Regions from separate parts of the Plantactinospora sp. CNZ321 genome, predicted to be linked through region 1. Evidence: predicted binding sites of a transcription regulator. Region 1 holds the regulator's gene; each other region holds the start of a gene.
The links. Region 1 encodes HrcA, which represses chaperone genes, less so after heat shock. Its sites were predicted from a motif close to GGTTNGCACNCTCNNNNNGAGNGTGCNAACC; they were not measured.

Region 2: a site for HrcA is predicted at 4,704-4,734, ahead of groL (chaperonin GroEL). Genes of this name have one in related genera too.
Region 3: a site for HrcA is predicted at 3,458-3,488, ahead of EV371_RS30515 (FmdB family zinc ribbon protein). Genes of this name have one in related genera too.

Annotation. Positions count from the first base shown of each region.
Region 1 is NZ_SHKQ01000001.1:1,193,305-1,203,049, reverse strand. It holds gene hemW (radical SAM family heme chaperone HemW) at 1-631, shown strand, start outside; gene EV371_RS05255 (DUF4870 domain-containing protein) at 735-1,451, opposite strand; gene hrcA (heat-inducible transcriptional repressor HrcA) at 1,733-2,755, shown strand; gene dnaJ (molecular chaperone DnaJ) at 2,822-3,958, shown strand; gene EV371_RS05240 (16S rRNA (uracil(1498)-N(3))-methyltransferase) at 4,010-4,753, shown strand; gene EV371_RS05235 (glycoside hydrolase family 3 C-terminal domain-containing protein) at 4,788-7,265, opposite strand; gene EV371_RS05230 (SDR family oxidoreductase) at 7,426-8,187, opposite strand; gene EV371_RS05225 (HIT domain-containing protein) at 8,263-8,616, shown strand; gene EV371_RS05220 (serine hydrolase) at 8,677-9,745, shown strand, end outside.
Region 2 is NZ_SHKQ01000001.1:7,250,668-7,260,412, reverse strand. It holds gene EV371_RS31580 (GNAT family N-acetyltransferase) at 196-1,212, shown strand; gene paaN (phenylacetic acid degradation protein PaaN) at 1,278-2,951, shown strand; gene EV371_RS31570 (GNAT family N-acetyltransferase) at 3,028-3,525, opposite strand; gene EV371_RS31565 (cold-shock protein) at 4,032-4,235, shown strand; gene groL (chaperonin GroEL) at 4,984-6,606, shown strand; gene EV371_RS33645 (hypothetical protein) at 6,658-6,825, opposite strand; gene EV371_RS31555 (hypothetical protein) at 6,965-7,627, opposite strand; gene EV371_RS31550 (LPXTG cell wall anchor domain-containing protein) at 7,634-8,701, opposite strand; gene EV371_RS31545 (LuxR family transcriptional regulator) at 8,937-9,745, opposite strand, start outside.
Region 3 is NZ_SHKQ01000001.1:7,027,581-7,037,325, reverse strand. It holds gene EV371_RS30545 (RecB family exonuclease) at 1-214, shown strand, start outside; gene EV371_RS30540 (transcriptional repressor) at 249-674, opposite strand; gene EV371_RS30535 (DUF2231 domain-containing protein) at 884-1,372, shown strand; gene EV371_RS30530 (hypothetical protein) at 1,431-1,772, opposite strand; gene EV371_RS30525 (hypothetical protein) at 1,865-2,050, shown strand; gene EV371_RS30520 (hypothetical protein) at 2,137-2,838, opposite strand; gene EV371_RS30515 (FmdB family zinc ribbon protein) at 3,023-3,433, opposite strand; gene EV371_RS30510 (5-formyltetrahydrofolate cyclo-ligase) at 3,562-4,176, opposite strand; gene EV371_RS30505 (diguanylate cyclase) at 4,286-7,015, shown strand; gene EV371_RS30500 (sugar phosphate nucleotidyltransferase) at 7,025-7,981, shown strand; gene EV371_RS30495 (molybdopterin molybdotransferase MoeA) at 8,004-9,323, shown strand; gene EV371_RS30490 (GNAT family N-acetyltransferase) at 9,409-9,745, shown strand, end outside.

The DNA of each region.
Region 1 (9,745 bases):
GGGGGAGCGGGCGGAGGACTTCGCGGCGTCGCTTCAGGCGGTGCTGGCCGCCGGGGTCGACCACGTCAGCGCGTACGCCCTGATAGTGGAGGACGGCACCCGGCTGGCCGGCCGGATGCGGCGCGGGGAGTTGGCGTACCCCGACGACGACGTGGCCGCGGACCGCTACCTGGCCGCCGAGGCCGCGCTGCACGAGGCCGGCTTTTCCTGGTACGAGGTCTCGAACTGGGCCCGGACGCCGGCCGCTGCCTGCCGGCACAACCTGCTCTACTGGACCGGCGGCGACTGGTGGGGCCTCGGCCCCGGCGCGCACAGCCACGTCGGCGGGGTCCGCTGGTGGAACGTCAAGCACCCGTCGAGTTACGCGGCCCGGCTGGCCGCCGGGCAGTCACCGGGGCAGGCCCGGGAGGTGCTGTCGGCGCGGGAGCGGCAGGCGGAGGAGGTGCTGCTCCGGCTCCGCCTCGCCGCCGGGCTGCCGTTGGCGACGCTCGACGACGCCGGGCGGTCGGGTGCGGCCCGGGCCCGCGAGACGGGACTGCTGGACGGTGCGGCGTACGACGCGGGCCGGGCGGTGCTCACCCTGCGGGGGCGGCTGCTGGCCGACGCGGTGGTCCGGGACCTGCTGCCCTGACCCGGTACGCCGCGTCGCGGCACCGTGGCGTGCAAGGAGCGGTCCCGACAGCACGATGGCCCGCGCCGGATCCGGCGCGGGCCATCGGGGGTTTCGGTCGGTGCTACTTGATCATGCGGATGGACATCGGGTACTGGTACAGCACGCCCTCGTTGGCCTTCATGCCGGCGATGATCGAGAAGATCACCACCACCAGCCAGGCAATCAGCGGCAGGAAGATCAGCACCAGGGTGCAGGTCCCGACGATGATCGAGACGATCGAGATGATGCCCCAGGTGATCTGGAAGTTGAGCGCCTCGACCGCGTGCGCGCGCACGGTCGGCGACTCGTTCCCCTTGGCCAGCAGCGCGACGAGCGAGGCGACGAAGCCCACCGCGATCCCGCCGAAGTGGGCGATCAGGGCCCAGGTCTTCTCGTCGCTGTTGGCGTAGCCCGAGGGCGCCGGGGCGCCGTAGGGGTTGCCCGGCGGGTAGCCGCCCGGGGGCTGGCCGCCGGGGGGCGGGTAGCCACCGGGGGGTGGATAACCACCCGGCGGGGGATAGCCGCCGGGCGGGGGATAGCCGCCACCGGAGGTCGGGTATGTCCCGCCACCGGAGGTCGGGTACGTCCCGCCACCCGACGTCGGGTATGTCCCGCCGCCGGAGGTCGGGTAGGTGCCGCCGCCGGAGGTCGGCGGGGGCGTGCCGGGCGCGCCGTACTGGGGCGCCGCCGGCGGGGGGTATCCCTCGCCTGGCGTCGGGTATTGACCCGGGTTCATCGGGGCGGTCGGGTCCTGGGGCGGACCGCCGTATTCTCCGGGAGGGCGAGGCGGTTCAGTCATGGAGGTCACGGTAGGACTCCGGCTCAACCGGCGCCAGCCGCCCCCCGAATTGAATCTGGACAATGGCCGACCGTACCTGCTAGGCCCACCGGGGTAGGGTGTGCTGGCAAGCCGGTTGTCCGGCTTCGGATAGCCCTTCCAAACGATCATCGCGCCGGGTAGGCCTTGGTCGTAGACTGGCACTCGCTACAGTCGAGTGCCAGGGCGACCTGGCGCCCGACCGTCGTGGTCGCTCCGGTCGTTCCGCGCGGCCGGGGCCGGGACGTCGCAGGGAGGTGAGGATGGGTCTCGACGACCGCAAGCTCGACGTGCTGCGCGCGATCGTGGAGGACTACGTCGCCACCCAGGAACCGGTCGGCAGCAAGGCCCTGGTCGAGCGGCACCAGTTGGGGGTCTCCCCGGCGACCGTCCGCAACGACATGGCCGTGCTGGAGGAGGAGGGCTACATCCGGCAGCCGCACACCAGCGCCGGCCGGGTGCCCACCGACCGGGGTTACCGGCTCTTCGTGGACCGGCTCTCCCGGGTCAAGCCACTCACCCCGGCCGAGCGCCGGGCGATCGAACGCTTCCTGGTCGGCGCGGTCGACCTCGACGACGTGGTGCACCGTACGGTTCGGCTGCTCGCGCAGCTCACCCGGCAGGTGGCCGTGGTGCAGTACCCGAGCCTGGCCCGCTCCTCCGTCCGGCACCTGGAGCTGGTGCCGATCTCCACCACCCGGCTGATGCTGGTCATGATCGCCGACACCGGTCGGGTGGAGCAGCGCCTGGTCGAACTTCCCACCCCGATCACCGCCGACGACGTGACCGACCTGCGCCGGCTGATCAACGAGCGGCTCGGCGGCAAGAAGCTGGCCGAGACCCCGCCCCTGGTCCAGGCGCTGGTCGACGAGGTGTCTCCCGGGCTCGGCCCGGCGATGACCACGCTCGCCACCGTGCTGCTGGAGACCCTGGTGGAGCGGCACGAGGAGCGGATCGCGCTGGCCGGCACCGCCAACCTTACCCGTGGCGGGCTGCTCGACTTCCAGGGTTCGCTGCGACCGATCCTCGAGGCGCTCGAGGAGGAGGTCATCCTGCTCAAGCTGATCGGCGAGGTGGAGCCGAACACCCTCCAGGTGCGCATCGGCGACGAGAACGAGATCGACAATCTGCGGGCCACCTCGGTGGTCAGCACCGGATACGGTCCGGGGACGACCATCGTCGGCGGACTCGGCGTGTTGGGCCCCACCCGGATGGATTACCCGGGCACCATCGCCACGGTGCGGGCCGTGGCACGCTACGTCGGCGACGTGCTGGCGCAGAACTGACCACCAAACCCATCCCTGACGACCGGCGGACGGTAACGCGAGACAGACATGAGGACACGGAACGCAGTGGCCAAGGACTACTACGGGATTCTCGGCGTCAGCCGGGACGCCTCCGACGACGACATCAAGCGTGCCTACCGAAGGTTGGCGCGCCAGTACCACCCGGACGTGAATTCGGATCCGGAGGCACACGAGAAGTTCAAGGACATCAACGCCGCGTACGAGGTCCTCTCGGACGACCAGAAGCGGCAGATCGTCGACCTCGGTGGCGATCCGCTGGCTCCCGGCGGCGCCCCCGGAGGCGGCCCGGGTGGTGCGGGCGGTCCCTTCGTCGGCTTCCAGGACATCATGGACGCGTTCTTCGGTGCCGCGGGCGGCTCCCGAGGACCGCGTCCGCGTACCCGGCCCGGTGCCGACGCCATCCTGCGGCTCGAGCTCGACCTGCCCGAGACGGCCTTCGGGGTGGAGGCGCCGATCGCGGTGGACACCGCCGTGCTCTGCACCACCTGCACGGGGGCCGGCACGGCGCCCGGCACCCATCTCACCACCTGCGAGGCGTGCGGCGGGCGGGGCGAGGTGCAGTCGGTGCAGCGCACCTTCCTCGGCCAGGTCGTCTCGTCCCGGCCGTGCACCGTCTGCCAGGGGTACGGCACGGTCATCCCGCACCCCTGCCCGACCTGCGCCGGGGACGGCCGGGTGCGTACCCGCCGCTCGCTGACCGTCAAGATCCCGGCCGGGGTCGAGGACGGCATGCGGATCCGCCTGGCCCAGCAGGGCGAGGTCGGCCCCGGCGGCGGTACGGCCGGCGACCTCTACGTCGAGATCCACGAGCGGCCGCACGACGTCTACTCCCGCAAAGGAGACGACCTGCACTGCCGGGTCACCGTGCCGATGACCGCCGCCGCGCTCGGCACCCGGCTGACCATCAAGACGCTGGACAGCGAGGAGCCGGTCGACGTCAAGCCGGGCACCCAGCCGGGCTCGACGCTGCGGTTGCGGGCTCGGGGCGTGCCACACCTGCGCGGCACCGGCCGGGGTGACCTCTACGTGCACCTCGACGTGCGTACCCCGACCAAGCTCGACGCCGAGCAGGAGCGGATGCTGCGCGAGTTCGCCAAGACCCGGGGCGAGGAGGTCGCCGAGTTGACCAAGCAGGGCGGCTTCTTCTCCCGGATGCGGGACGCCTTCAACGGCCACGCCTGACGGGCGCGCCACCCGCCGGCCTCGACACCGCGACCCGCTAACCTGCACGCCGTGAGCGCGCCGCTGTTCCTGGTCGAGTCGCTGCCGTCGGACGACTCCGTCACGCTGGACGGTCCGGAGGGGCACCACGCCGCGACCGTGCAGCGGCTGCGTACCGGTGCGGAGCTGCTGCTCGCGGACGGGCGCGGCGGCACCCTCACCGCCGTGGTCACCGCCGTCGGCCGGGGCACCCTGACCGCCTCGGTCACCTCCCGGTGGTACGTCGACCCGCCCGACCCGCGCCTGGTCGTGGTGCAGGGCATCGCCAAGGGCGACCGGGGCGAGCTGGCGGTGCAGGCGATGACCGAGGTCGGGGTGGACGAGATCGTGCCCTGGGCGGCCGAGCGCTCGGTGGCGCAGTGGCGCGGTGACCGGGGCGCCCGCGCCCGCGACCGCTGGGTGGCGACCGCCCGCGAGGCGGCCAAGCAGGCCCGCCGGCCCTGGCTGCCGACAATCGCCGGGTCGGCGCGGGCGCCGGACGAGTCGCTCCGGGCGGTGGCCCGGCGGGTCGCCGACGCGGCGGCCGGTTTCGTGCTGCACGAGGCGGCGGCGGCCCGGCTCGGCACCGCCGAACTGCCCGCGACCGGTGACATCGTGCTGGTGGTCGGTCCCGAGGGCGGCGTGTCGCCGAACGAGCTGGCGGCGTTGACCTCGGCCGGCGCCGTGCCGGTCCGGCTCGGACCCGAGGTGTTGCGTACCTCCACCGCCGGCGTCGCGGCCCTCGCCGTCCTCTCCACCCGGCTCGGCCGCTGGTGACCGACGGCCGGCACCGGGTTCTGGGCGCCGGGTGTCAGAGGTCGAGGGTGGTGCTCCGGCGGATGTCGGCGATGCTGTGTGCCGCCTCCAGCCGGTACCGGCCCGGTCGGGTCCGCCAGCCGCCGTCCGGCTCCCAGACCTGAAAGGTGCGGCCCGGCAGCGGTACCCGGACGGTCACCGCCTCCCCGGGAGCCGCCTCGGCAGCGGCGAAGCCGGCCAGCCAGCGGACCGGACGGTCCGACTCGGTCGCCGCCGGGCCGGCGTACACCTGCACCACCTCGCGGCCGGGACGGCGACCGGCGTTGCGGACGGTGACCACCGCGACCGGCCCGCCCGGTCCGGCCTCGACGGTCAGCGACTCGTACGCCCAGTCGGTGTAGCCGAGCCCGTGCCCGAACGGGAAGAGCGGCTCGGCCCGCCAGCCCCGGTAACCGACGAAAACCTCGTCGGGGTAGTCGAGGACCCCGTCGGTCGGGGTGGTGGAGAGCGCCGGGCAGTCCTCCGGCCGGCGTGGCCAGGTGGTGGGGAGCCGCCCGCCCGGCTCCGCCCGGCCGAGCAGCACGTCGGCGAGCGCCGCCCCGGCCTCCTGGCCGGGAAACCAGGTGAGCAGGATCGCCGCCACCTCGTCGGCCCAGGGCATCAGCACCGGTGAGCCGGCGTTGACCACCACGACCGTCCGGGGATTGGCCGCCGCGACCCGGGAGACCAGTTCGTCCTGCCGGCCGGGCAGCGCCAGCGTGCCCCGGTCGAACCCCTCCGACTCCACCTCCTCGGTGGTGCCGACCACCACCACCGCGACGTCGGCCCCGGTCGCCGTCCGAATCGCCTCGTCGAGAAGCTCGTCCGCCGAGGCGACCGCGGGCTCGGCGTGCCCGAGGGTGAACGACACGAAGCCCGGGTGGTCGCCGTCGACCATCCGCTGGGTGAGCCGTACCTCGACCGGTTCACCGGCCCGGACGGGAAGCTCGAACCGGCGCTCGACGGTGGCCCGGAAGACCGTGCCGGGCTCCTCGGCCGGGTCGTAGAGCGGGCCGTCGAAGAGTTCCACGCCATCCACGACCAGGGTGAAGACGCCGAAGCCCTCGACCGCGAGCCGGGCGGTGCCGGTGCGCAGCGGCGTGTGCGTGGCGGTGAGGTCGACCGCGGCGAGATCGTCCGGGGGCAGCCCGTCCGGCGGGTCGCCCATCCAGCGCACCGTCGCCCGGTCCAGTTCGGTCCGGTAGCGCTCCCGGCCGTCGGCGTCGCGCAGCGTCGCGACGATCGGGGTCCACGCCACCCCGCCGGCGGCCGGCAGCCGGAGCCGGGGGTCGGCGCCGACCGCGTACCCGAGGTCGGCGTCGGGGAGCGCGGCGGTCAGCCCGGCGAGCGGGGAGATCACGTGTGGCGGCGCGACCAGGGCGCTGCCGCCGCCCTGGATCCGCGCGTCGTCGGCGAGCGCGCCGAGCACCGCGACCCGGCGCAGCCGGCCCGGATCGAGCGGCAGCAGGTCGCCGTCGTTGCGGGCCAGCACGAAGGAGCGGACCGCCACCACGTGCGCCAGGGTGGCACCGTCCGGTGCGCGCGGCAGATCGGCCGGGTCCACCGCCGGGGGTACGCCGTCGAGCAGTCCGACCCGACCGGCGAGCCGGAGCACCCGACGTACCTTGTCGTCCACCTCCGCCTCGGCGACGGAGCCGGCGCGGACGGCGGCGACCAGCGCGGCACCCCAGGGGTCGCCGACGGCCGGCATCACCACGTCGAGTCCGGCGTTCGCGGACGCCTCGGTGGTCCTCGCCGCCGTCCAGTCGGAGACCACGATCCCGTCGAAGCCCCACTCCCGCTTGAGCAGCTCCCGGAGCAGTCCGGCGTGCTCGGTCATGGTGTGCCCGTTGACCCCGTTGTAGGCGGCCATCACCGCCCAGACCCCGGCGGCGACGATCCGCTCGAACGGGGCGAGGTAGAGCTCCCGGAGCGCCCGTTCGGAGACCCGGACGTCCACGGTCATCCGTTCCGTCTCCGAGTCGTTGGCGACGAAGTGCTTGACCGTGGCGCCCACACCGAGGTCCTGTACGCCGGTGACGTAGCCGACGCCGATCTCGGCGCTGAGCAGCGGATCCTCCGAGTAGCACTCGAAGTGCCGGCCGCCGAGCGGGCTGCGGTGCAGGTTGACGGTGGGGGCGAGGAGCAGGTGGATGCCCCTGCGCCGGCACTCGGCGGCGAGCACCCGACCCGCCTGCCGGGCCAGCCCGGGGTCCCAGGTGGCGGCCAGCGCGGTCGGGCTGGGCAGGGCGATCGACGGGTCGTCCGGGGCCCAGCGGACGTCGCGTACCCCGATCGGGCCGTCCGACATCACCAGCGAGTCGAGCCCGATCGCGGGTACGGCCGGCAGGGTCCAGAAGTCCTGGCCGGAGAGGAGTCGGACCTTGGTCTCCAGGTCCAGCGCGGCGAGCGCCCGTTCGAGCACCGCGTCGGCTCCGCTCCTGGCCGTGGCGTCCGCGTCGACCGTCGCCCCGTCCTGCCGATCCACCGTCATCCTCGCGCCCCCTCCACCGGCCGGATATCGATCATCCTGCCAGCCGGAGGCCGCCCAGGACACCGCAGAGCCGCGGTCGTCGGCACGTCGCGCCGCCCGACGGCCGCTGTCCCGACACCGCAGGGTGCCCCCGGCGCCGGCCGGTGGCTGGGCGGCGGGGTCAGGTGCGCAGGTAGGAGGCGCCGTTGAGGTCCACTATGGTGCCGGAGGCCCACTCCGCCTCGGGTGAGGCCAGCCAGTGCACGGCGGCGGCGATCTCCTCCGGCCGGGCGACCCGGTGGAACGGGCTCTGCGCCCGGATCGCGTCGCCGCGCGGCGCCTTGAGGTGCTCGTTGGTCATGTCGGTCTCGACGAAGCCGGGCGCGACGGTGGCGACCGCGATGCCGTACGGGGCCAGGGCCACCGCGAGGGACTGGCCGAGCGCGTTCAGCCCGGCCTTGCTCGCGCCGTACGCCGGCTGGGTCGGCTCGCCGCGGAACGCGCCCCGGGAGGAGACGTTGACGATCCGGCCGCCCCGGTTCCGCAGGTGCCGGGCGGCGCACCAGATGGTGTTGGCCGCACCGAGCAGGTTGACGTCGAGCGTGCGGCGCCACTGCTGCTGCCACTGCTCGTAGGAGGAGTCGAAGACCGGATGCCCGGCCTCCGCGCTGCCGAACACCCCGGCGTTGTTCACCAGTACGTCGAGTCCGCCGAGCCGGTCGGCCGCGTCGTCGACCATCGCGCGCACCTCGTCCGGGTCGGCCAGGTCGGCCCGGACCACCACGTGCCCCTCGCCGGGCAGGGCCGCGACGAGTTGTCCGGCCAGCGGGGCCGAGTCGCGGTGATGCACCGCCACCCGATCGCCACCGGCGGCGAAGGCCATCGCCACCGCTCGCCCGATTCCCCGGGACGCGCCCGTCACCAGTACCGCTCGTCCGCTCATCGGATCATGATGCCGGTCGCCGGACGGACCGGGCTGGCCGGGCCGCGTCGCCGAACGGCAGCCCCTACGATTCCGGTGATGGAGACCAACTGCCTGTTCTGCCGGATCGTCGCGGGCGAGATCCCGGCCACCGTCGTCCGGGAGACCGAAACCACCCTCGCCTTCCGGGACATCGACCCGAAGGCGCCGGTGCACGTGCTGGTGATCCCGAAGGAGCACTACGCCGACGTGGTGACCCTGACCGGGGCCGATCCGGGGTTGGCCGGCGAGGTGCTCGGCACCGCGGCGGTGGTGGCCGAGACCGAGGGACTGGTCGCCGACGGCTTCCGGCTGATCTTCAACACCGGTCCGTACGGCGGCCAGGAGGTCTTCCACGCCCACGCCCACGTGCTCGGCGGCGCGCCGTTGGGGCCGATGGTCGCCCGCTGAGCAGGGGCCGGGCGTAAGATCCGTGATCTTGGACGAGCGGATCGCGGGCGAGGAGGGATCATGACGGAGGTTGCCCGGCGGTTGGCCCGGCTGGTCCGGCAGGCGCAGGCGGAGTCCCGGATCCCGGCGGTCTCGGCCGCGCTGCACCGGGCCGACCGGCCGCTCTGGACCTGCACGGTCGGCAGCACCGGCAACGACGCCCCGCTCGGGCCGGACACGGCGTTCCGGATCGGCTCGGTGACGAAGACCCTCACCGCCGTACTCGTGTTGCAGTGCCGGGACGACGGGCTGCTCGACCTGGACGACCCGATCGGGGCGCACCTGGACGTACCGGCACACGGCGAGCTGACCGTACGCCGGCTGCTGTCGCACACCTCCGGGGTGCAGCGCGAGCCGTACGGCGACGTGTGGGACACCCTGCACACCCCGGAACTCGACGAGTTCCTCGCCGACCTGGACCGGGCCGAGCGGGTGCTGCCGCCGGCCCGCCGCTACCACTACTCCAATCTCGGCGCCGCGCTGCTCGGCCAGGCGGTCGCCCGGCTGCGCGGCGGCACCTGGGCGGAGGTGCTCGCCGACCGGGTGCTCGGCCCGCTCGGGCTGGCGCACACCGTCACGCACCCGCCGGCGGGTGCGGCGACAGGCTTCCTGGTCGACGCCTACTCCGACCACGCCCGGCCGGAGCCGAACACCGACCTCGGCGCGGTCGGGCCGGCGGCGCAGCTCTGGAGCACCGCTCCGGACATGGCCCGCTGGGCGGCGTTCCTGGCCGACCCGGCGGCGCTGGACCCGACCGGCGCGGTACTCCGGCCGGACACCCTCGACGAGATGCGCTGGCCGCTGACGGTGACCGACGAGTCGCTCTGGACCGCCGGGTTCGGGCTGGGCCTGATCCTGGTGCCCCAGCGGGACGCTCCGGGTGCCGCCGAGCGGGTCGTGCACGTGGGCCACGACGGCGCGATGCCCGGCTTCCTGGCCTGTGTCTACGGCCGGCGTGGCGGCGCCGGCACCCCCGGGGCGATGGGCTGCGCGGTGCTCGGCTCCTCCGGCACCGGCGTCGTGGTCAACGAGCTGGCGCACCAGATCATGGCCGCCTCGGCCCGGGACGATCCCGCCGACATCGTGCCGT
Region 2 (9,745 bases), 6.1 Mb from region 1:
CGTCCTCCCGACCAAATTCTTCCCGGCCGGGCCGACGCCGTCGCCCGGCCGTTCTGCGCGACGCGGCTCCCCTGACGCGCATTCGTCGAACGAACCCTGACCCGCATCCTTCGACGTCGATCAATCGAATTCCCCCGCCTAGCTCCCTCGATATTCGGTCGCGCCCGGCTGGGTCAACCGGCACCCTCGAAGACCATGGACATCGTGGTCACCCCACTGGACGTCGCCGACGTCGCCGCCACCGAGCGGGCGTACGAGATCGAGGCCGCCGCTAGGGCCGCCGACCAGCCGGACCTGCCCAGGCTCTCCCGGCAGCGCTTCTTCGCGGGACTCCGGCGCCCCTGGCCGGGCGACGACGACCGGCACGCACTGGGTCATCTCGACGGCGTGGCCGTGGGCTACCTCGGGATCTCGCTGCCGCAGCGGGAGAACCTGGAGAACGCCGGGCTGGTGCTCGCCGTCCACCCGGAGTACCGACGCCGGGGTGTCGGCCGCGCTCTCTACGAGTACGCGGTGCGGATCGTCCGGGAGGAGGGCCGCAAGCGGGTCATCGGCGAGGTGGCGACAACGAGCCCGGAGGCAGCCCCGACGGCGCCGGGCGACGCCTTCGCCGCCGCGATGGGCGCCAAGGCGGCGCTGGCCGACGTACGCCGCCGGCTCGACCTGACCACCCTTGACGACGCGGAACTCGACCGGCTGCTGGCCGAGGGTCTGGCCCGGGCCGAGGGCTACTCGGTCGTGCGCTGGCAGGGCCCGACCCCCGACGAGTACGCCGAGGACATCGCCTACCTCGACAGCCGCCTGATCAGCGACGCACCGCTCGGCGACCTCACCTGGGAGGCGGCCCGACCGGAGGTGACCCGGTTGCGGGAGATGGAGCAGGCGCACCAGGAGCGCGGCCACCACTGGTACAACAGCGCTGCCCGGCACGACGCGACCGGCACCCTGGTGGCCTGGACCGCGATCGGCATGAGCGCCGGCTGCGACTGGCACGGGTTCCAGCAGATCACCCTGGTCGAGCCGGCACACCGGGGACACCGCCTCGGCATCGTGATCAAGGTCGACAACCTCCGGCACATCCGGGAGCACGAGCCGGCGCTGCGGGTCCTCGACACCTTCAACGCCGCGGTGAACGGCCACATGATCTCGATCAACGAGGCGCTGGGATTCCGTGCGGTCGCCGGGATGAACAGCTGGCAGGCAACCCTCTGACCAGCGCCGCCCGCCCCGGGTGCGGAAGGCTGGGACCGGCCGGGCCGGTGCGGCATGATGGCGGGATGACGGAGACCCCGCACCCCCACTACGCCCGGCACGCCGACACCCTGGAACGGGCACTCACCGCGATCACCGAACGCTCCTACTGGTCCGCCTACCCGGAGTCACCCAGCCCTCGCGTCTACGGCGAGACCGCCGCCGCCGAGGGTGAGGCGGCGTTCCGGGCGTACCTGGGTGGCAAGTTCCCGCTCGACCAGCCCGGCACCGGCGACTGGGTCGGCACCGAGGCGAGCCCGTTCGGCATCGACCTCGGGGTGACCTACCCGCACGCCGACCCGGAGGTGCTGCTGGCCGCCGCCGCGGCCGCGCTGCCGGCCTGGCGGGACGCCGGGCCGCAGACCCGGGTCGGGGTCTGCCTGGAGATCCTCGCCCGGTTGCACGCCAACATCTTCGAACTGGCCAACGCGGTGCACGCGACCAGCGGGCAGGCGTTCGTGATGGCGTTCCAGGCCGGTGGCGCGCACGCGCTGGACCGGGCGCTGGAGGCGCTCGCCTACGCGTACCGGGAGATGACCCGGCACCCGGCGACGGCGGACTGGGAGAAGCCGGCCGGCAGGGGTGACCCGCTGCGGATGACCAAGAACTTCCACGTGGTGCCGCGCGGCGTGGCCCTGGCGATCGGCTGCAACACCTTCCCGACCTGGAACAGCTACCCCGGGCTGTTCGCCTCGCTGGTCACCGGGAACCCGGTGGTGGTCAAGCCGCACCCCCGGGCCGTGCTACCGCTCGCCATCACCGTCCGGCACGCCCGCGAGGTGCTCGCCGAGGCGGGCTTCGACCCGAACCTGATGCTGCTCGCCCCGGAGGCGCCGGGCGAGAGGCTCGCCTCCACCCTGGCGCTGCACCCCCGGGTACGCATCGTCGACTTCACCGGCTCCACCGAGTACGGCGACTGGCTGGAGGCCAACGCCCGGCAGGCCGTCGTCTACACCGAGAAGGCCGGTGTCAACACGGTCGTGGTCGACTCGACCGACGACTTCGCCGGGATGTGCCGCAACGTCGGCTTCTCGCTGGTCCTCTACAGCGGGCAGATGTGCACCACCCCGCAGAACATCCTGGTGCCGCGAGGCGGGATCGAGACCGACCAGGGGCAGAAGAGTCTCGACGAGGTCGCCGAGGGCATCGCCGGGGCGGTCGGCAAGCTCACCGGCGACCCGGCCCGGGCGGTCGAGCTGATCGGCGCGATCGTCAACGACGGCGTGCTGGCCCGGCTGGACGAGGTCGCCGGGATCGGTGAGCCGGTACTGCCGTCCCGCCCGGTCGAGCACCCGAACTACCCGGGCGCGGTGGTGCGTACGCCGCTGATCGCTAAGCTCGGCGCGGACGACGTCGGCACGTACGGGCGGGAGTGGTTCGGGCCGATCTCGTTCGTGATCGCCACCGACTCCACCCCGCACAGCCTGGCGATCCTGCGGCAGACCGTCGGTGAGCGCGGAGCGTTGACCGCCTCGGTCTACTCCACCGACCCGGGGGTGCTGGACGCGGCCGAGAGCGCGGCGATCGAGACCGGGGTGCACCTCTCCTGCAACCTCACCGGCGGGGTCTTCGTCAACCAGTCGGCGGCGTTCTCGGACTTCCACGGCAGCGGCGCCAACCCGGCGGCGAACGCCGCGCTGACCGACGGCGCCTACGTCGCCAGCCGGTTCCGGGTGGTGCAGGCCCGCCGGCACGTGTAAGGAAGGGCCCCCGCTATCGCTTCCGGTAGCGGAAGGGCCCCTTCCCGACCGGGCTGGGCGCTGGTGGGGTGCCGGGTCAGGCGGCGCGGCGCATCTGTAGCTCGCGGAGGGTGGGCACCGTCGGGTGTGCCACCCGTACCCCGGTGTCGACGAAGCCGAGCCGCTCGTAGCCCCGTACCGCCCGGTCGTTGCCGACCACCACCTCCAGCAGCAACTCCTGCCGACCGGCCGCCCTCGACCAGTCGGCCACCGCCTCGACCAGGGCGTCCAGCAGGCCACTGCCCCGCCAGGCCGGGGTGAGGTAGACCGCGAAGACCACCGTGAGCTCCGGCTGACCGGGCGCCGCCTGGCCACCCGCGTGCCCGACGACCCGACCGTCGACCTCGGCGACGAAGGCAGCCGTCCGGTGCCCGGTCGACATCCCGGCGATCCGGGCCGCGAACTCGGCGTGCGGCCGGGCCGCCGCGTCGGCGAGCGTCTCCAGGAAGGCCAGTGGCGAGTCCGCGAGCATCTCCAGGCGGATCGCCCGGACCCGGGCGGCGTCGGCGGGGCGTACCCGGCGGACCGGTGGCAGGTCGCGGCCGGGACACCCGACACCGGCCTTCCCTGCGCCGGGCGCCGGCCCGCTCTGGGCGTTCGGCCGGAGACCGGAACTGCCCGTCCCGGTGGACCGGTCCGGGGGAGCCGCTCCGGCCCGGTCGGTGGAGTGCCCGGACTCCGGCTCGGCGGCGGTCTGCGGGATGGAAGCCGGCACGTCCGTCATGGTCGCACGCCGTACGGCGACCAGTTCCGGGGGGTGACGGTGCCGCGTTCGGTTTCTGTACGGGCCCGTTGAGCTGCGTAGCGACGATCGCCAATGGGTCGGGCCGGAAAAGGACCGCCCGGATGGGGGACCGGTGACCGTTTTGGCCTAGTGCGCTGCGACCCGACCTTGGTGTACCGTGCGGATTCGGCCGCTCGATTTGTTGGACTCCAAATACATGATCCATTTGGAGAACGGCGACTCGGTTGGCCCCGGCAGGCATACGGCGTCGCCGGAGCTCGGGCAGCTCCGACGCGACCGAAGTAAGGAAGTGCACCGTGGCGCAGGGCACCGTGAAGTGGTTCAACAGCGAAAAGGGCTACGGCTTCATCGCGGTCGATGGCGGGCAGGACGTCTTCGTCCACTTCTCCGCGATCGAGATGGACGGCTACAAGGCGCTTGACGACGGTCAGCGCGTCGAGTTCGAGATCGCCCAGGGGCAGAAGGGCCCGCAGGCGGAAAAGGTCCGGGTCATCGCCTGAGCTGTCGGGCCACCGGCCCGCCGCTGAGGGCTCGACCCCGTTCCGTCACCATCCCACCGCCGGTGCACCCCCGGTCGGGGATTCCCTTGCCGGCCCAGTCCGGACTCCCCCCGTTGCGCCGACACGCCATGCAGGTGTGCCTGCACAACGGAGGTCGCCTGCCGGCCGGTTGACGGTCCACTGCGGGCCGGTCCACTGCGGGGCCAGGTCGCGGCGGGCCGGTCCGGCCGGACCAGGTCGCTGGACGGGTCCGCGCCAGGACGCTGGATGGGTCCACGTTCCGGCCCCCCGGGGTTTGGTCCTGGCGCCCCGGTCCGGCTGTCCAGTTCGGCTGCCCGTTCGACCCTACTTCCGGTCCCGTCCGGGCGCCGGTCTCCCGTCGATCCCCCGGCCGCCGCCGGCCCGCCCTGGGACTCGGGTCAACCGACCCACTCGCTTGCACTCGGCATGGGAGAGTGCTAAACAAGTGGTTGGCACTCGCACCCCGTGAGTGCCAAGGTCGGGGCGGTAGGGCCACGGTCGCGGGCCCGTGGAGCGGGTGTGCGGCACATGGCCGGTCGTCGCGGGCTGTCCGGCCCGGCCGGCGGACGTCACTGTCGCACAGCGCGACGGAGTCGAGCAGGCACCCTTGGGTGTCGGCAGACCCCGTCCGCCAGTGCCGTAGTGACGTCCGAAGGTGCGTAACCAGGCGGTAGGTCGGGGTCGACAAGGCTCCGGCGGCCGTGAGTGTCCAGGAGGACAACGCCGTATGGCCAAGATGATCGCGTTCGACGAGGAGGCGCGCCGCGGCCTTGAGCGGGGCATGAACACCCTCGCCGACGCCGTAAAGGTGACGCTGGGCCCGAAGGGCCGCAACGTCGTGCTCGAGAAGAAGTGGGGCGCCCCCACCATCACCAACGATGGTGTGAGCATCGCCAAGGAGATCGAGCTCGAGGACCCGTACGAGAAGATCGGTGCGGAACTGGTCAAGGAGGTCGCCAAGAAGACCGACGACGTCGCCGGTGACGGCACGACGACGGCGACCGTCCTCGCCCAGGCGCTGGTCCGTGAGGGCCTGCGCAACGTCGCGGCCGGTGCCAACCCGATGGCCCTGAAGCGGGGCATCGAGGCCGCCGTCGCGAACGTCTCGGAGGAGCTGAGCAAGCTCGCCAAGGACGTCGAGACCAAGGAGCAGATCGCCTCCACCGCGTCCATCTCCGCTGGTGACACCAGCGTCGGCGAGATCATCGCCGAGGCGATGGACAAGGTCGGCAAGGAAGGCGTCATCACCGTCGAGGAGAGCAACACCTTCGGGCTCGAGCTGGAGCTGACCGAGGGCATGCGCTTCGACAAGGGCTACATCTCGGGGTACTTCATGACCGACCCCGACCGGATGGAGGCCGTGCTCGACGACCCGTACATCCTGATCGTCAACAGCAAGATCTCGACGGTCAAGGACCTGCTGCCGATCCTCGAGAAGGTCATGCAGTCGGGTAAGCCGCTGGCCATCATCGCCGAGGACGTCGAGGGCGAGGCCCTGGCGACCCTGGTGGTCAACAAGGTCCGGGGCACCTTCAAGTCCGTCGCCGTCAAGGCGCCGGGCTTCGGTGACCGCCGCAAGGCCATGCTGGGCGACATCGCCATCCTGACCGGCGGACAGCCGATCAGCGAGGAGGTCGGCCTCAAGCTGGACGCCGTCGGCCTCGACATGCTGGGCCGGGCCCGCAAGGTCGTGGTGACCAAGGACGAGACCACCATCGTCGACGGTGCCGGTGACGCCGACCAGATCAACGGTCGGGTCAACCAGATCCGTGCCGAGATCGAGAAGAGCGACTCCGACTACGACCGCGAGAAGCTGCAGGAGCGCCTGGCCAAGCTGGCCGGCGGTGTTGCGGTGATCAAGGTCGGCGCGGCCACCGAGGTCGAGCTGAAGGAGCGCAAGCACCGCATCGAGGACGCGGTGCGCAACGCGAAGGCCGCCGTCGAGGAGGGCATCGTCCCCGGTGGTGGTGTCGCGCTGGTGCAGGCCGGCAAGACCGCCTTCGACAAGCTGGACCTGGTTGGCGACGAGGCGACCGGCGCGCAGATCGTCAAGATCGCGCTGGACGCCCCGCTGCGGCAGATCGCCGTCAACGCCGGCCTCGAAGGTGGCGTCGTGGTCGAGAAGGTCCGCAACCTGGACGCCGGGCACGGCCTCAACGCGGCCAACGGTGAGTACGTCGACCTGCTCCAGGCCGGCATCATCGACCCGGCCAAGGTGACCCGTTCGGCGCTGCAGAACGCGTCGTCGATCGCGGCCCTGTTCCTGACCACCGAGGCTGTGGTGGCGGACAAGCCGGAGAAGACCCCGGCTGCCCCGGCCGCGCCGGGCGGCGGGGACATGGACTTCTGAGTCCAGGCTCCACGTCGTGGGGGCGGGCCGCGTCAGCGGTCCGCCCCTTCGTCATGTCGGCATCCGCCGCTGGTTCCGTCGTTTCTCCGCCTGGCTGAACGGTTCCCGGATCGAGACCGGCGCGTCGTCCGCCGGCGCCACCGGCTCCTCGGGAGACAGGTCGTCGCCCCCGTCAACCGCTGCCCGCCACTCGGCGTCCCCGTAGTCGTCCTCCGTCATACTTCCTCCTCCACCGCAACGGTAGGAGGCGCGGGCCGGCTACATCGGCAAATCGCGCGGTCTCGATGTACGCCGCCCTGCGACCGCACCGTCGACGCCGACGACGACCGCGTACCCGGATCTCCTGCCGGCGGTGGAGTCAGGCCCGCCGGCGCCGCGTCCGATGCCACACGGCGGTGGGTGTGGCGACGAGGAGGAACACGACGCCCGCGCCGTAGCAGAGCGGCATCGCCCGGAGGACACCGGCGACCCACATCACCGTGAAACTGACGACGGAGATCGAGAACAGCGTCCGGAACAGTGCCTGCCGTGGCGCCGTACCGGTGCGGGTGGCGGCTTCCTCGGCGGCGGCCGCCTGGCCGGCGGCGCCGAGCATCAGATCCGGCGCCGCGCCGCCCAACGCCGCCACCAGGCCGGGCCGGAACGTGTCGGGATTTCGCCGGTCGCCCTTAACGACCGAGTGGACGACGGCCGCCCCGCCGGACGAGAGCAGGAACTCGAGCCCTCGGGCCGCGCCGAGTCCGTCGACCGCGGCGCGGAGCGCGGTGGCGAATCCCGGGTGCTCCTGCGCCGCCAGCTCGACATCCCGGGCGAACGTGCGGCGTGCCCTGCCGCTGCGCGGGCTCTGGAACAGGTACGTGGCGCCGATGGCGTCGTCGTCGTCGAGTCGCCGCCGGATCAGCTCGGACAGCTGACGGACAGCCTCACCCAGCCCCGGATCGGGCGGCGTCTGTGCACTCTGGAGCCAGACGGTGACGTACGCCGTGGCGGCCGCCGCGTACCCCGGCAGCTCCCGGGCCATCGCCGCTCAGTCCCCACCGGTGAAGCGGATCCGGCGACGACGTGCGACCAGCAGGACCGCCGTACCGGAGGCCAGCAGTAGCCCTCCGGCCACCAGCAGCGCGACGGCCGGCGTACCGGTGACCGGCAGGCCACCGCCCGCGCCGGCATCGTCGTCGCCACCTCCCGGACCGCTGCCCGGACCGGCGCTGCCGTCGGAGGTCGGTGACCCGCAGGGCACCGCCCGGACCGTGTGCGTGGCCAGGTCCAGGCCGAGTTCCGGGTTCCGGACCACCACGACCGCACCAGGCCCGGCCGGCACGGTGAACGTGTCGTTCGCGCGGGCCGGCACCACCCGGTGCACGGCCGCGACGCCGTCGACCAGCACGGTGACCCGGGTGGCTCCGTCGGCCCGACTGCTCAGTGCGACCCGCACCCCGGCACAGGCGTCCGCGACCTCCACCGCGATGGCGTCCGGACCACAGCCCGCGGGTTCCCGGTAGGTTCCCACCATCCAGGTGACCTGCTCGGGCCCGGGTGCCCCGCCGACGAGCGCGTAGTTGTCACCGTCGGCGAGCCCACGCACCAGCGTCACCGCGCCCGGCGGCACCGGTGCCAGCTCCTCCGCCGCCGGGCTCGCCGGGGTGTACAGCCGCAGCCCGGTGACCGCGGTGGTGCCCTCGTTCGACAGGCGCAGTTCGAGCACGTGGCACTGGGCCCCGGCGGTGACCGTCAGCCGGGGGACGTCCGCGCATCCGTCAGGCTCGCGGAACACCAGGTTCACGTCCGGCAGCCCGGCACGCCGCACGACGAAGGCGTCCCGGTCGGCGGCGCCGTACCGGCGGTTGCCGCGCTCGCGCATCTCGAACCGGTCGACCGCCACACCGTTGCGCAGCACGGTCGTCGCCCACGTCTCTTCGCCGCCGATCGTGCCGGTGTCCCAGCTGAGCACCGCGACGCCGCAGCGTTCGGTCAACGTGATGGGGGGCGGATCGGCGTGCGCGGGGGACGCCGAGCCGAGGATGAGGCCACCGGCGAGCAGGACGGCGGCGCCGGGGGCAGCGAGCAGGCTACGCAACCAGGTGGGGACACGCATCAACGAAACAACCTTCGGCTGGAACGACGGTGGCAGGTCACGGCGAGGGGGCACCGCACCCCGGACCGAGCTACTCCAGCACAGCGCCGCGCCGCTGGCATGAGTCCCGGGGCACTCATATCGCGCGGGGCGGGTACTCAGGCGCCGGCCTGCGCCGGGTCGGCGACGGCACGATGGTCGACCGGACCGGCGTGGCGAGCGGACGGTTGCGGACCCGGTGCAGCCGTCAGCAACCTCAGCCCGCCGGCCCGAGGACGTCCCTCAGCCCGGTCCGTCCGGAGACACCGAGCTTCCCGTACGCCCGATGCAGGTGGTTCTCCACCGTTCGTTCGGCCACGTGCAACCGGGTGGCGATGGCTCGGGTCGACTCGCCGCGCGCCGCGGCGAGCACGACGTCCCGTTCCCGTTCGGTCAACCCGATGAGCGGGCCGGCCGCCGCCAGCGCCGGTGTGCCGGCGGGTTCGGCGGCCCTCGACTGCAGTACGGCCAGCAGCCGGGCCCGGGCCGCGGCCCGGGGCTCGCCCGCTCGTTGCCATGCGGCGGCCGCCAGCGTCGCCGCCTCCGCGGCGTGCAGGGGCATGCCGAAGCCGGCGAACCGCTGGGCGGTCGCGAGCAGCCCCGCCCCGTCGCCGGTCGATGCGCCGGCGGCGTACCGCACGACCACCTCACCCAGCACCCATCCCGCCGGTGGGGGATAGGCGGTCAGCAGGCGTACCGCGAGGTCGGCCGCGCCCAGCCGCACGAGGTCGAGGGCGCCGAGGGTCGTGCTGCCGAAGGCGCCGCCCGCACCGTGGCGAGCGATCTCGTCGCCGAGCAGGGTTCGCACACTCGCCGGATCGGCCCGGACGCTGGCCCGCCAGGCCCCGGCGCGCGCCACCTCCATCTCGAACAGGCGGTTGGGATGCTCGCCGCCCCGGTAGCGGTCCAGGTCGGCGGTGGCGGCGGCGAGCTCCTCCTCGTCGCCGCACTGCGCCGCTGCCTGTACCCGCACCGCCGCCGCCCATCGGCACACCGGCCGCAGCGACCCTTCGGCGACGACGAAGG
Region 3 (9,745 bases), 5.8 Mb from region 1:
CACGGCGCGGGACATCATCGCCGCCGAGCGGGCGGTCGCCGACGGCACCGACCCGGACGAGGCCTTCCCGGTCGCGCCCGGCATCCGGTGCGGCTGGTGCGACTACCGCCGCAGTTGCCCGGCCGGCGCGGACGCCCCCGACCGCGAACCCTGGTCGGCGGTGGAGCGGGCACTCGCACCCGCCGACCCGGGCGGCCCCGCCGGAGCGGCCTGACGCGCGGGTGGCGGATCAGCCGTGGGTGGCGGGATCAGTCGTCGGTGGCACGGCGTGACTGGCAACTCGGGCAGAGGCCCCAGTAGGTGACCTCGGCCTCGTCGACCTCGAAGCCGTACGCGGTCACCGGCGCCAGGCAGGGTGCCGGGCCGACCGCGCAGTCCACGTCGGCGATCTCGCCACAGCCCCGGCAGACGACATGGTGGTGGTTGTCGCCGGCCCGCGCCTCGTAGCGGGCGGGCGATCCGGCCGGCTCGATCCGGCGGGAGAGCCCCGCCCGGGACAGCGCACCGAGCACGTCGTAGATCGCCTGGGTGGAGACCGAGTCGAGCCGTTCCCGGACCCGCTGGGTGATCTCGTCCACCTCCAGGTGCCCGCCGGCCGCCAACACCTCAAGAACGGCGAGGCGCGGCCGGGTGACCCGAAGGCCCCTCGACCGGAGCAGTTCCTCGCCAGTCATTCCACTATCACAGCACGTCGATGGGACCCCAACAAGGCGGACGCGGGCCTATCGTGGCCACCGCCACAGGCGTACGGCGTCGCGCCGGTGATGGAACCGGCGTGAACCGGTCCGGCTCGATCCTCGTGTACCGGGGTAGGTCGCGGATGTCGTGACCGAATTTTCGTACCCTCAGGGTCTCCCGTCGGGAGAGGCAGAAGGAGGCGTCGGTGTTCAGGGAAGTCATGGGTCTCCCCGCACACGTGCTGTTGGTGCACGCGGCCGTCGTCTTCGTGCCGCTGCTCGCGTTGGTCTCCACCGGGTACGCCGTACTGGCCCGGTCCCGGTTCCGCAGCCGGCTCGACTGGGCGGCGGCGGTACTGGCGGTGGCGGCACCGGCCTCCGCCTTCTTCGCGATGCGGTCCGGCGAGGAACTGCAGAAGGTGCTGATCGCCAAGAACTACGGCCCGGAGATCCTTCAGAAGGTGGTGGAGCACCAGGGCTACGGCGAGTTGACGTTCCGGTGGAGTCTCGCCCTCGGCGTGGTGACGCTCGCGCTCCTCGCCGTCACCGGCACCCGGGCCCGGGCCCGGTCCGTGCCCGGTTGGCTGGGCCTGCTGCTCGGCGCGGTCGTGGTGGTGCTCGCCGCGGTGAACGTCTGGTACGTCTACCTCACCGGGGACACCGGCGCCGAGGCGGTCTGGCAGGGCGTCGTCTGACCCCACCCATCCGGCGACCCGACCGGCGCGTCCGGTCGTTCAGGACGCGTTCGGTCGGTCAGAACAACGCCCGCGAGCAGAGCAGGCACATCAGCACCAGCACCACCGCGCCGCCCACCAGGCCGATGCCGTAGGTCAGCGTCCGCGCGTTCCCCTCCTCGGCGTCCAGGGCGAGGTGGTCCTGGGCCGGCAGCGGTCGTGGCGGTGCCGGCTGTACGTGCAGCGGTGGACGCCAGCCCGGCGGTGGAGCACTGCTCGGCGGCGGGCCGGGGTAGTGGATCTCGGGTCGTACCGGTGGCGGCGCCGGGGACGCCGCGGCGGACTCCGGGGAGTCGGCGGGCGGCCCGGTGGGTCGACGCCAGAAGGCGTCATCGGCGGAGTTTCCGCTCTGCGTCGTCACGCTGTCCGACGCTACCAACCCGAGTGGTTTCCGGCGCCTCGCCGGCAGTCACCGGCGGATCTGTCGACCTGCCGACCCGGTACGCTTGCCGGGTGTCGGGGACGGAGAAGCAGCACGCCACGAGGGTCGGGCGGGACGGTGATCGGCCGGTCTCGCTGACCGGTGACCGCCCGGTGTTGCCGGAGCAGTCCGTGGACGACACCGACCGGGGCTGGGGCGAGCGGCCGGATTCCAACGACGAACGGCTGTTGGCCGAGCGCCCACCACACTGGGACTGATCGGCGGAGACTGGACTGGCCGGCCGGCGACTGGGCGGTGTGCGCCACCGCGCCTGGGACGGCGACGGGCTGCGGTGTGGCGGTGGCTACGAACGAACGATGATGGCGAAGCGGGTCGATTCCGGCATCCCGACCGCGCGGTGGGCCTGATCGGGGCGGAGCGCCAGGTAGATGGCGCTGGCCGCGCCGTCGGTCTGGCCGGGGCCGAGCACGTCGAGCACCAGTGCCCGGGTCGCCAGGACGGTCGGCTTCGGTGCCCTGCCCGCCTGGTCACCGCCGGCTGCCGCGAGAAGATCCACCCGGGCTCCCGGTCGGGCCACGGTCAGCGCGGCCGGCTCGGCAAGCCGGATCGGTACCCCCACCGTCCCCGCCGGCACCGGCACCCCCGAGCCGCCGCCCGGGGTCGCCGAGCCCTCTGGCCCAGCCGGCAACCCGCTGGGCCGGGTCGCCGGTCCGGTCCCGGGCGTCCGAGTCGCACCGCCCGGCCAGGGCGTCCGAGTCGCACCGCCCGGCCAGGGCGTCCGAGTCGCACCGCCCGGCCCGGGAGACGGCGGTCCGTCGGACCGGCCGGAGCCGGCCACGTCCGCGGCGGTGCCGACCCGGCCGGGGGAGCCGGCGACCGGGACGGGACAGGACGCTGCCGGCTGGCGCAGGTAGAGCGCGCCGAGCGCGAGCGCCAGCAGGGCGGCGACCAGCATCCAGCGGAGTGTCGAGCCGGCACGCGGACGTGACCAGCGGGTCGGGCTCAGCGTGGCATCGCCACGGGTGGGCGTACGGTCGAGCGCCACGGCGAACCTCCTCGGCCCGGCGGCGCCGGTGGAGTCGGCGTCGTCCGGTGCGCAGCAGGCTAGGCGAGGGCACTCCGAAGCGGCGGCAGACGATTCAGACCCTGTGGATAACTCGGAGGGGTGTGGATAACTTGAAGGCCGGGTCGGCCCGGTGAGCCGGCGCCGCCAGCACCGTCGGAGGTGCTCAGGTCGTGCTGGTCGAGGAGGCGGAGGTCGCCTTCGGCTTGCTGCCGGACCCGCTCGACGTCCCGTGGACCGAGCCGGATCCTCCGCCGCCGTTGGCGGAGCCGGACGTGCCGCCGTTGGCCGAGCCCGAGCCCGAGCCCGAGTCGCCGCCGGAGCCGGTCGTCGCGGAGTCGCTCTTCTTCGACGCGTCGGACTTGGGTGCCGCGGAGCCGTCACCACCCTCCGAACTGTTGCTTCGGGAGTCGGTCCGGTAGAAGCCAGAGCCCTTGAACACGATGCCGACGGAGTTGAAGAGCTTGCGCAGGCGACCCTCGCACGCCGGGCACTCGGTCAACGGCTCGTCGGTGAAGGACTGCACCGCCTCGAGCTGGTTGCCGCACTCGGTGCAGGCGTACTGGTAGGTGGGCACGGTCCCCTCCGGATCTTGCAAGCCAGTTGGCACTCGACGTATCCGAGTGCCAATGGTGCGGCATCGTACCCGCTTTCGTCCAGCCGAGGTCTCCGGGCCGACTCTGCGACACCCCGACCGCCGAGCCGTCAACCGGACCCCACGGATTGGAGGCCACCGGTGGGGGTGAGCACGGCCCGTACCGGACGGTCGTGAGCTGCCGCCGGAACCGAATCGATCAACTCGCCGTCGTGCAACAGCGCCACCGTGAGGGCACCGGGAGCGGCCCGGGCCAGGGCGCGGTCGTACGAGCCGCCGCCGCGACCGAGCCGGATGCCGCGCCGGTCCACGGCGACTGCCGGTACGACGACCAGCTCGGCGGAGCTGATCGCCGCACGACCGAGCCGACCGGTGACCGGCTCCCGCAACCCCCGGCCGGCCGCGACCAGGCAGCCCGGTCCGGCGTACGGTGCCCAGTCCAGGTCGAGGTCCGAGCGGAGCACCGGCAGCAGGAGTCGCCCGCCGGGGCCCAGCGCGTCGGCCAGCGCGTCCGGCAAGCCGGCCCCACCCGGCTCGCTGCCGACCGGCACGTAACCGGTGATCAGGTGGGGTCGTACCCGCCGGATCAGGGTGCGGAGTTCGGTCCGGACGCGCTCGGCGGCGGCCAGTCGGGCCGGCGCCGGCAGCGCCCGGCGCCGGGCCAGCATCGTGAGCCGGAGCGCGGTCTTGCGCGGGCCAGCATCTCCATCCGAAAAATCCGGCACGTAACACTCCCGGGGGCAGGCCGGTTAACCATTGGGGTTGGGCCAGCATCGCAGCATCGCAGCATCGGGTGCGGAGTTTCCGGGGGGACGAGTGACGCTGCGTGGACGCTTGACCACCACCTTCCTAGCCATCGTGGTCGGGCCGGTGCTGGTCGGCGCGCTCTCTGTCGCCGGTACGGTCGCCACGGCAGGTCGCCATCGGGCCGAGCACCGGCTCAACCTCGCCGCCGACGCCGTCCGTACGACGGTCGGCGCGATCTGCCAACAGTTGCGCGCCACCGCCGGCGCGCTGGCCGTACTCTCCGATCCGGCCAGCCGGACCGGCGCGGCGGGTGAGGTGGTGACGCGGGGACTGGCGGACGCGGTCCTGATCACCGGTCCGGGCGGCGCGGTCGACTTCGTCACCCCGGCGGCACCGGCTCGGCCCTGGGCGTCCTGCTCAGGCCCGGCCGGCACCGGACCGGCGCCACGCGCCCTGACGGCCCGGGTGGACCTGCGGGACGGCTCGGGGGCGGTGACCGGTGGGGTCTGGGCGGCGCAGACCCTCGACGCGGCGTTCGTCCGCCGGCTCGCCACCGCCAGCGGAACCGCGGTGACGCTGCTGCGGGACGTACCCGGACCGGCCGCGACCTCGCCGGGACCGCCGTCGTCGGATTCCGTCGCCTCCCCGACGGATACCGCACCGACGGGTCCCGCACCGACGGATACCGCAGCGACGGGTCCCGCAGCGACGGGTCCCGCAGCGACGGGTCCCGCAGCGACGGATACCGGGGCCGCTGGCAGTGGTCCGTCCGCCGTCGGGAGTCCGGACGGCGGACGGCAGGGGGCCGAGTCGCCGAGTACCGAGTCGAACGGCTCCCGGGCGGCCGTGCTCGCCGCCGCCCGGCGGATCTCCGGAGACACGATCGTCCAGGCGGACGGAGGCCGGTACGTCCGCCGGGTCGGTCCGGCTCCCGACCAACCGCTGCCGCTCGTGCTGTCGGCGCCCCGCGATCCGCCGGCGGCCCGGTACGGACCCCTCGCGATCGTCGTACTGCTCGCCGGGGTGTTCGCGGTACTGGCCGCCAGCCGGCTGGCCCGGTCGACCACCCGGCCACTGGCCGAGCTGGCCCGGGCCGCCGACCGGGTCGCCGAGGGGGACCTGGCGACCCGGGTGCCGGTCCGGGCACCGGACGAGGTCGGCCGGCTCGCCGACAGTTTCAACCGGATGACCCGGGAGGCGGAGTCCTACCTACGGGCGCTGGTGACCAGCCGGCACCAGCTGCGCGAGCAGCTCGCCGTGCTCGGCGACACCCTGGCCAGCTCGCACGACCTGCACCGGGTCCTCCGATTGCTGCTCCGGGCCGCGATGACGGCGACCGGGGCCCGGGCCGGGGCGGTGCTGCTGCTCGACCCGAGGACCGGGGTCCTGGTCGCTCAGTGTGCCGAGGGTCTCGACCGGCGCGGCATCGGGCTCGGTCGGGCGGCGTCCACCAGCGGCCCGGTGGGCGAGGGACCGGAACATCCGGCCGACGACCGGCAGCGGCACGGCGAGCCGCCGGCGCTGCGGATACCGCTCGGCAAGGGACTGCTCGGCACGGTCGCGGCCACCGGCGAGCCGCGCCGGGGTCGGCTGGACCGGGACGGGCCACGTCTCTACGGTCGTGAGCCGCGCTGCCGAACGTACGTCGCGGTGCCGCTCCCGTCCTCCGGCGCCAACGGCCAGGTGCCGTATCCGGGGGTGGAGCCGGCGAGTGCCACGCCGCCGCTGCGCCCGGCCACCTCCGCCGGCTGGCCGGGTACGGCCTCGGGGTCGGGCAGCGGCCCTCCGAAGTTGACGCTCGGGATGGGCCGGACACCGGCCGGCGGACGTACCGCGGCCGGGGTACTCGCCCTCTACGACCGGCTCGGGTCGGACGAGTTCGACGACGTCGACCTGGTCACGCTCGGCAACTTCGCCGACCACGCGGCGGCGGCGCTGGAGAACGTCCGAATGCACGAGGAGGCGCAGCGGCTGTCGCTGACGGACCCGCTTACCGGGCTCTGGAACTACCGCTATCTGAAGGAATCGGTCCGGCGGGAGATCGAACGGGCCAGCCGGTTCGGCCGGATGCTCAGCGTGCTCGCCCTCGACCTCGACCGCTTCAAGGAGGTCAACGACACGTACGGGCACGCGGCCGGGGACGCGGTGCTCGCCGAGTTCGCCCAGCGGATCCGGGGTGCGATGCGGGAGGTGGATCTCGCGTTCCGCCAGGGCGGTGAGGAGTTCGTGGTGCTGCTGCCGGAGACGGACGCCCGGGGCGCGGCGACGGTGGCGGAGCGGCTGGGCGCGGCCGTCCGGGAGACTCCGATGGCGATCCGGCCCCGGCCCGGCGCGGTCGCCCCGGTCCGGGCCCTGGTCCCGGTCACCGTGTCGATCGGCGTCGCCGTCTATCCCGACCACGCCGCCACCGGACCGCAGTTGCTGGTGGCGGCCGACGAGGCGCTCTACGCGGCGAAGGCGGCGGGCCGGGACACCTACCAGATGGCCACGGCCGGCGGCCGGCCCACCGTCGAGGAGATTCCGGTCCGGGCCGGCGCGGCGACGCCGGACGACGGCCTTCCCTGGGCGGGTGGCCGGCCCGGGCCCGGCGGGTCCGGCGGGGCCGGCGGCTGGCCGGGTCGGGCGCGTCCGGGCGGGGACGGACCGGTCCGGGCGGGGCGTCCGGGCGGGGACGGACCGGCCCGGGCGGGGCGTCCGGGCGGGGACGGACCGGCCCGAGCGGGGCGCCCGGGCGGGGACGGACCGGTTACCGCGGAGGGCGGCCCGGACGGCGCGTTATCCGGGCCACAACCGCCGCGCCAGGGCCGTGGCCGATAGTCTCGCGACATGCCGGAGAACGCAGCTACCCCAGCCAACTCCTCGACGCCGACGGCCGGACGACGGGCGGTGAAGGCCGTCATCCCGGCCGCCGGCCTGGCGACCCGGTTCCTGCCCGCCACCAAGGTGGTGCCGAAGGAACTACTGCCGGTCGTCGACCGTCCGGTGTTGCAGTACATCGTCGAGGAGGCTGCCCAGGCCGGTATCGACGACGTACTGCTGATCACCGGCCGGGGCAAGACCGCGATGGTCGACCACTTCGACCGCCGGCCGGACCTGGAGGCCCGGTTGGAGGAGAAGGGCGACCCGAAGCTGCTGGAGGCGGTGCGGGGGCCCGGGGAACTGGCGCAGATCTACACCTGCCGGCAGCCGGAACAGCTCGGCCTGGGCCACGCCGTCGGGTACGCCGAGACGCACGTCGGGGACCAGCCGTTCGCGGTCCTGCTCGGCGACGAGTTCGTGAACCTCGCCGAGCCGCTGCTACCGGCGATGCTGGACCTGCAGGCCCGGACCGGCGGCATTGTGCTGGCCTTCTTCGAGGTGCCGCCGGACGAGACCAAGCGGTACGGCATCGCCTCGGTGGCGCCGGCGGACCGGAGCCTCTCCGACCTCGGCGAGGTGGTCGAGGTGACCGGGCTGGTGGAGAAGCCGAAGCCGGAGGACGCGCCGAGCAACCTCGCGGTGCTCGGCCGGTACGTGCTGCCGAGCTCGATCTTCGAGGCGATCGGGCGTACCGGGAAGGGAAGCGGCGGGGAGATCCAACTCACCGACGCGATGGGTCTGCTGCTCAAGGAGGGTATGCCGGTGCACGCGATCATCTACCGTGGCACCCGCTACGACACCGGCATGCCGCTGGGCTACCTGCAGACCGTGGTGCAACTGGCCTGCGAGCGTGAGGATCTCGGTGCGGAGTTCCGGCAGTGGCTGGGCGAGTTCGTCGCCTCCGACGCCGGCCGCCGCACATGACGCCCTTCTGCGAGGTGACGGTGTGACAGCGACGGCCGATGCCGAGGCGGCCGCCAACGAGCTGACGCCGCTCGCCGACTACCTGGGCAGCGTGCTGCGCAGGTTGCGGGCGCTTCCCCCGCTCGACCTCGACCTCACCCAGGCGTACGGCAACGTGCTCGCCGAGGACGTCGTGGCGCCGCACGCCTATCCGGCCTTCGACCAGGCGGCCATCGACGGGTACGCGGCGCGCTGGGAGGACATCTCGGGCGCGGGGCGTACCGGTGGCGCGGCCGGCGGCTACGGCCCGAGCCGGCTCGGCGACCCCCGCCCGGTCCGGCTCAACGTCGTCGGCGACCTCGGCGCGGCGAGTTGGCGGCCGGTCCGGCTGACCCCGGGCGCCTGCTTCTCGGTGGCGGCCGGTTCGCCGCTGCCGATCGCCGCCGACGTGGTGGTGCCGGTGGAGTGGACCGACCAGGGCATGGCGGCGGTGGAGATCTTCCGGACCCCGAAGCGCGGCTACGGGCTGCGCCGGGCCGGTGAGGAGCTGCCGGCCGGTACCCTGCTGGCCCGCTCCGGCTCGTACATCTCGCCGGCCCTGGTCGCGGTCTTCGCGGCGACCGGCATCGGGCACGTGGTGGTCCGGCCGAGCCCCCGGGTGGTGATCGTGGCGACCGGCGACGAGTTGGTCGACGTCGGCCGGGCCAGCCAGCCGGGGCAGGTGGTGGACATAAACTCGCACGCCTTGACGGCGGCAGCGGCCGAGGTGGGCGCGCTGGCGTACCGGGTGGGCATCTGCGACGACGATCCCGAGGGGCTGCGCGGGCTGCTGGAGGACCAGACGCTCCGGGCCGACCTGATCATCACGACGGGCGGTACCGGTGCCGGCCCGGGTGACATGATCCGCCGCGTACTGTCCCGTCGGGACGGTGGCCGGGCCAGCCCGGTGACCTTCATGGAGGTCGCCCTCTATCCCGGAAGCGCCCTCGGGTTCGGTACGGTCGGAGCCGAGGAGGTACCGGTGGTCTGTCTACCCGGTGAGCCCGGTGCGGCACTGATCGGCTTCGAGGTGCTGGCGAGGCCGGCGATCCAGTTGCTGGCCGGCGCCGAGCCGGTGTTCCGGCCCAGCGTCCGGGCACACCTGCTGGAGACCGTTTCCTCGCCGTCCGGGCTGCGGGAGTTCCGGCCGGCGCACGTGGCCGAGCGGCGCGGCGGCGGCTACACCGTGCAGCCGCTGCGCGGTGGGCCCTACACGCTCTCCGGGCTGGCCGAGGCGAACGGCCTGATGGTGCTCGGCGAGCGGGTCACCAGCGCGGCGGCCGGCTCCACCGTGGACGTGCTACTGCTGGACCGGCGCAGGTGACCGGGCTGCCACCCTGGCAGGGCGGTGCCGGCGACGGCGCCAGGGTGTTGACGAGGAGGCGTGGGTTGCCGACGGGAAACCGGGCGTGAACCTTGCCGCGACCCCGGGCTGGCCGGTCGTACTCCGGGACGGTGCGGTGCTGCTGCGCCCGTACCGGCGGTCGGACGCGGGGGCCTGGTCCGAGGTGCGCTGCGCCAACCAGGCCTGGCTGGCGCCATGGGAGTCCTCCCCGCCGGGCCGGTGGGACGAGATGAACTCGCGGATCGCGTTCCGCTGGGTCTACCGGGACCAGCGCAGACAGGCGCGTCGCGGCGAGGCCATGCCGTTCGCGGTCTGCCTGGTCGAGGGCGCCCGGGAGCGCCTGGTCGGGCATCTCAACCTGGGCAACATCGTGCGGCGGGCGTTCTGCTCGGCGTACGTCG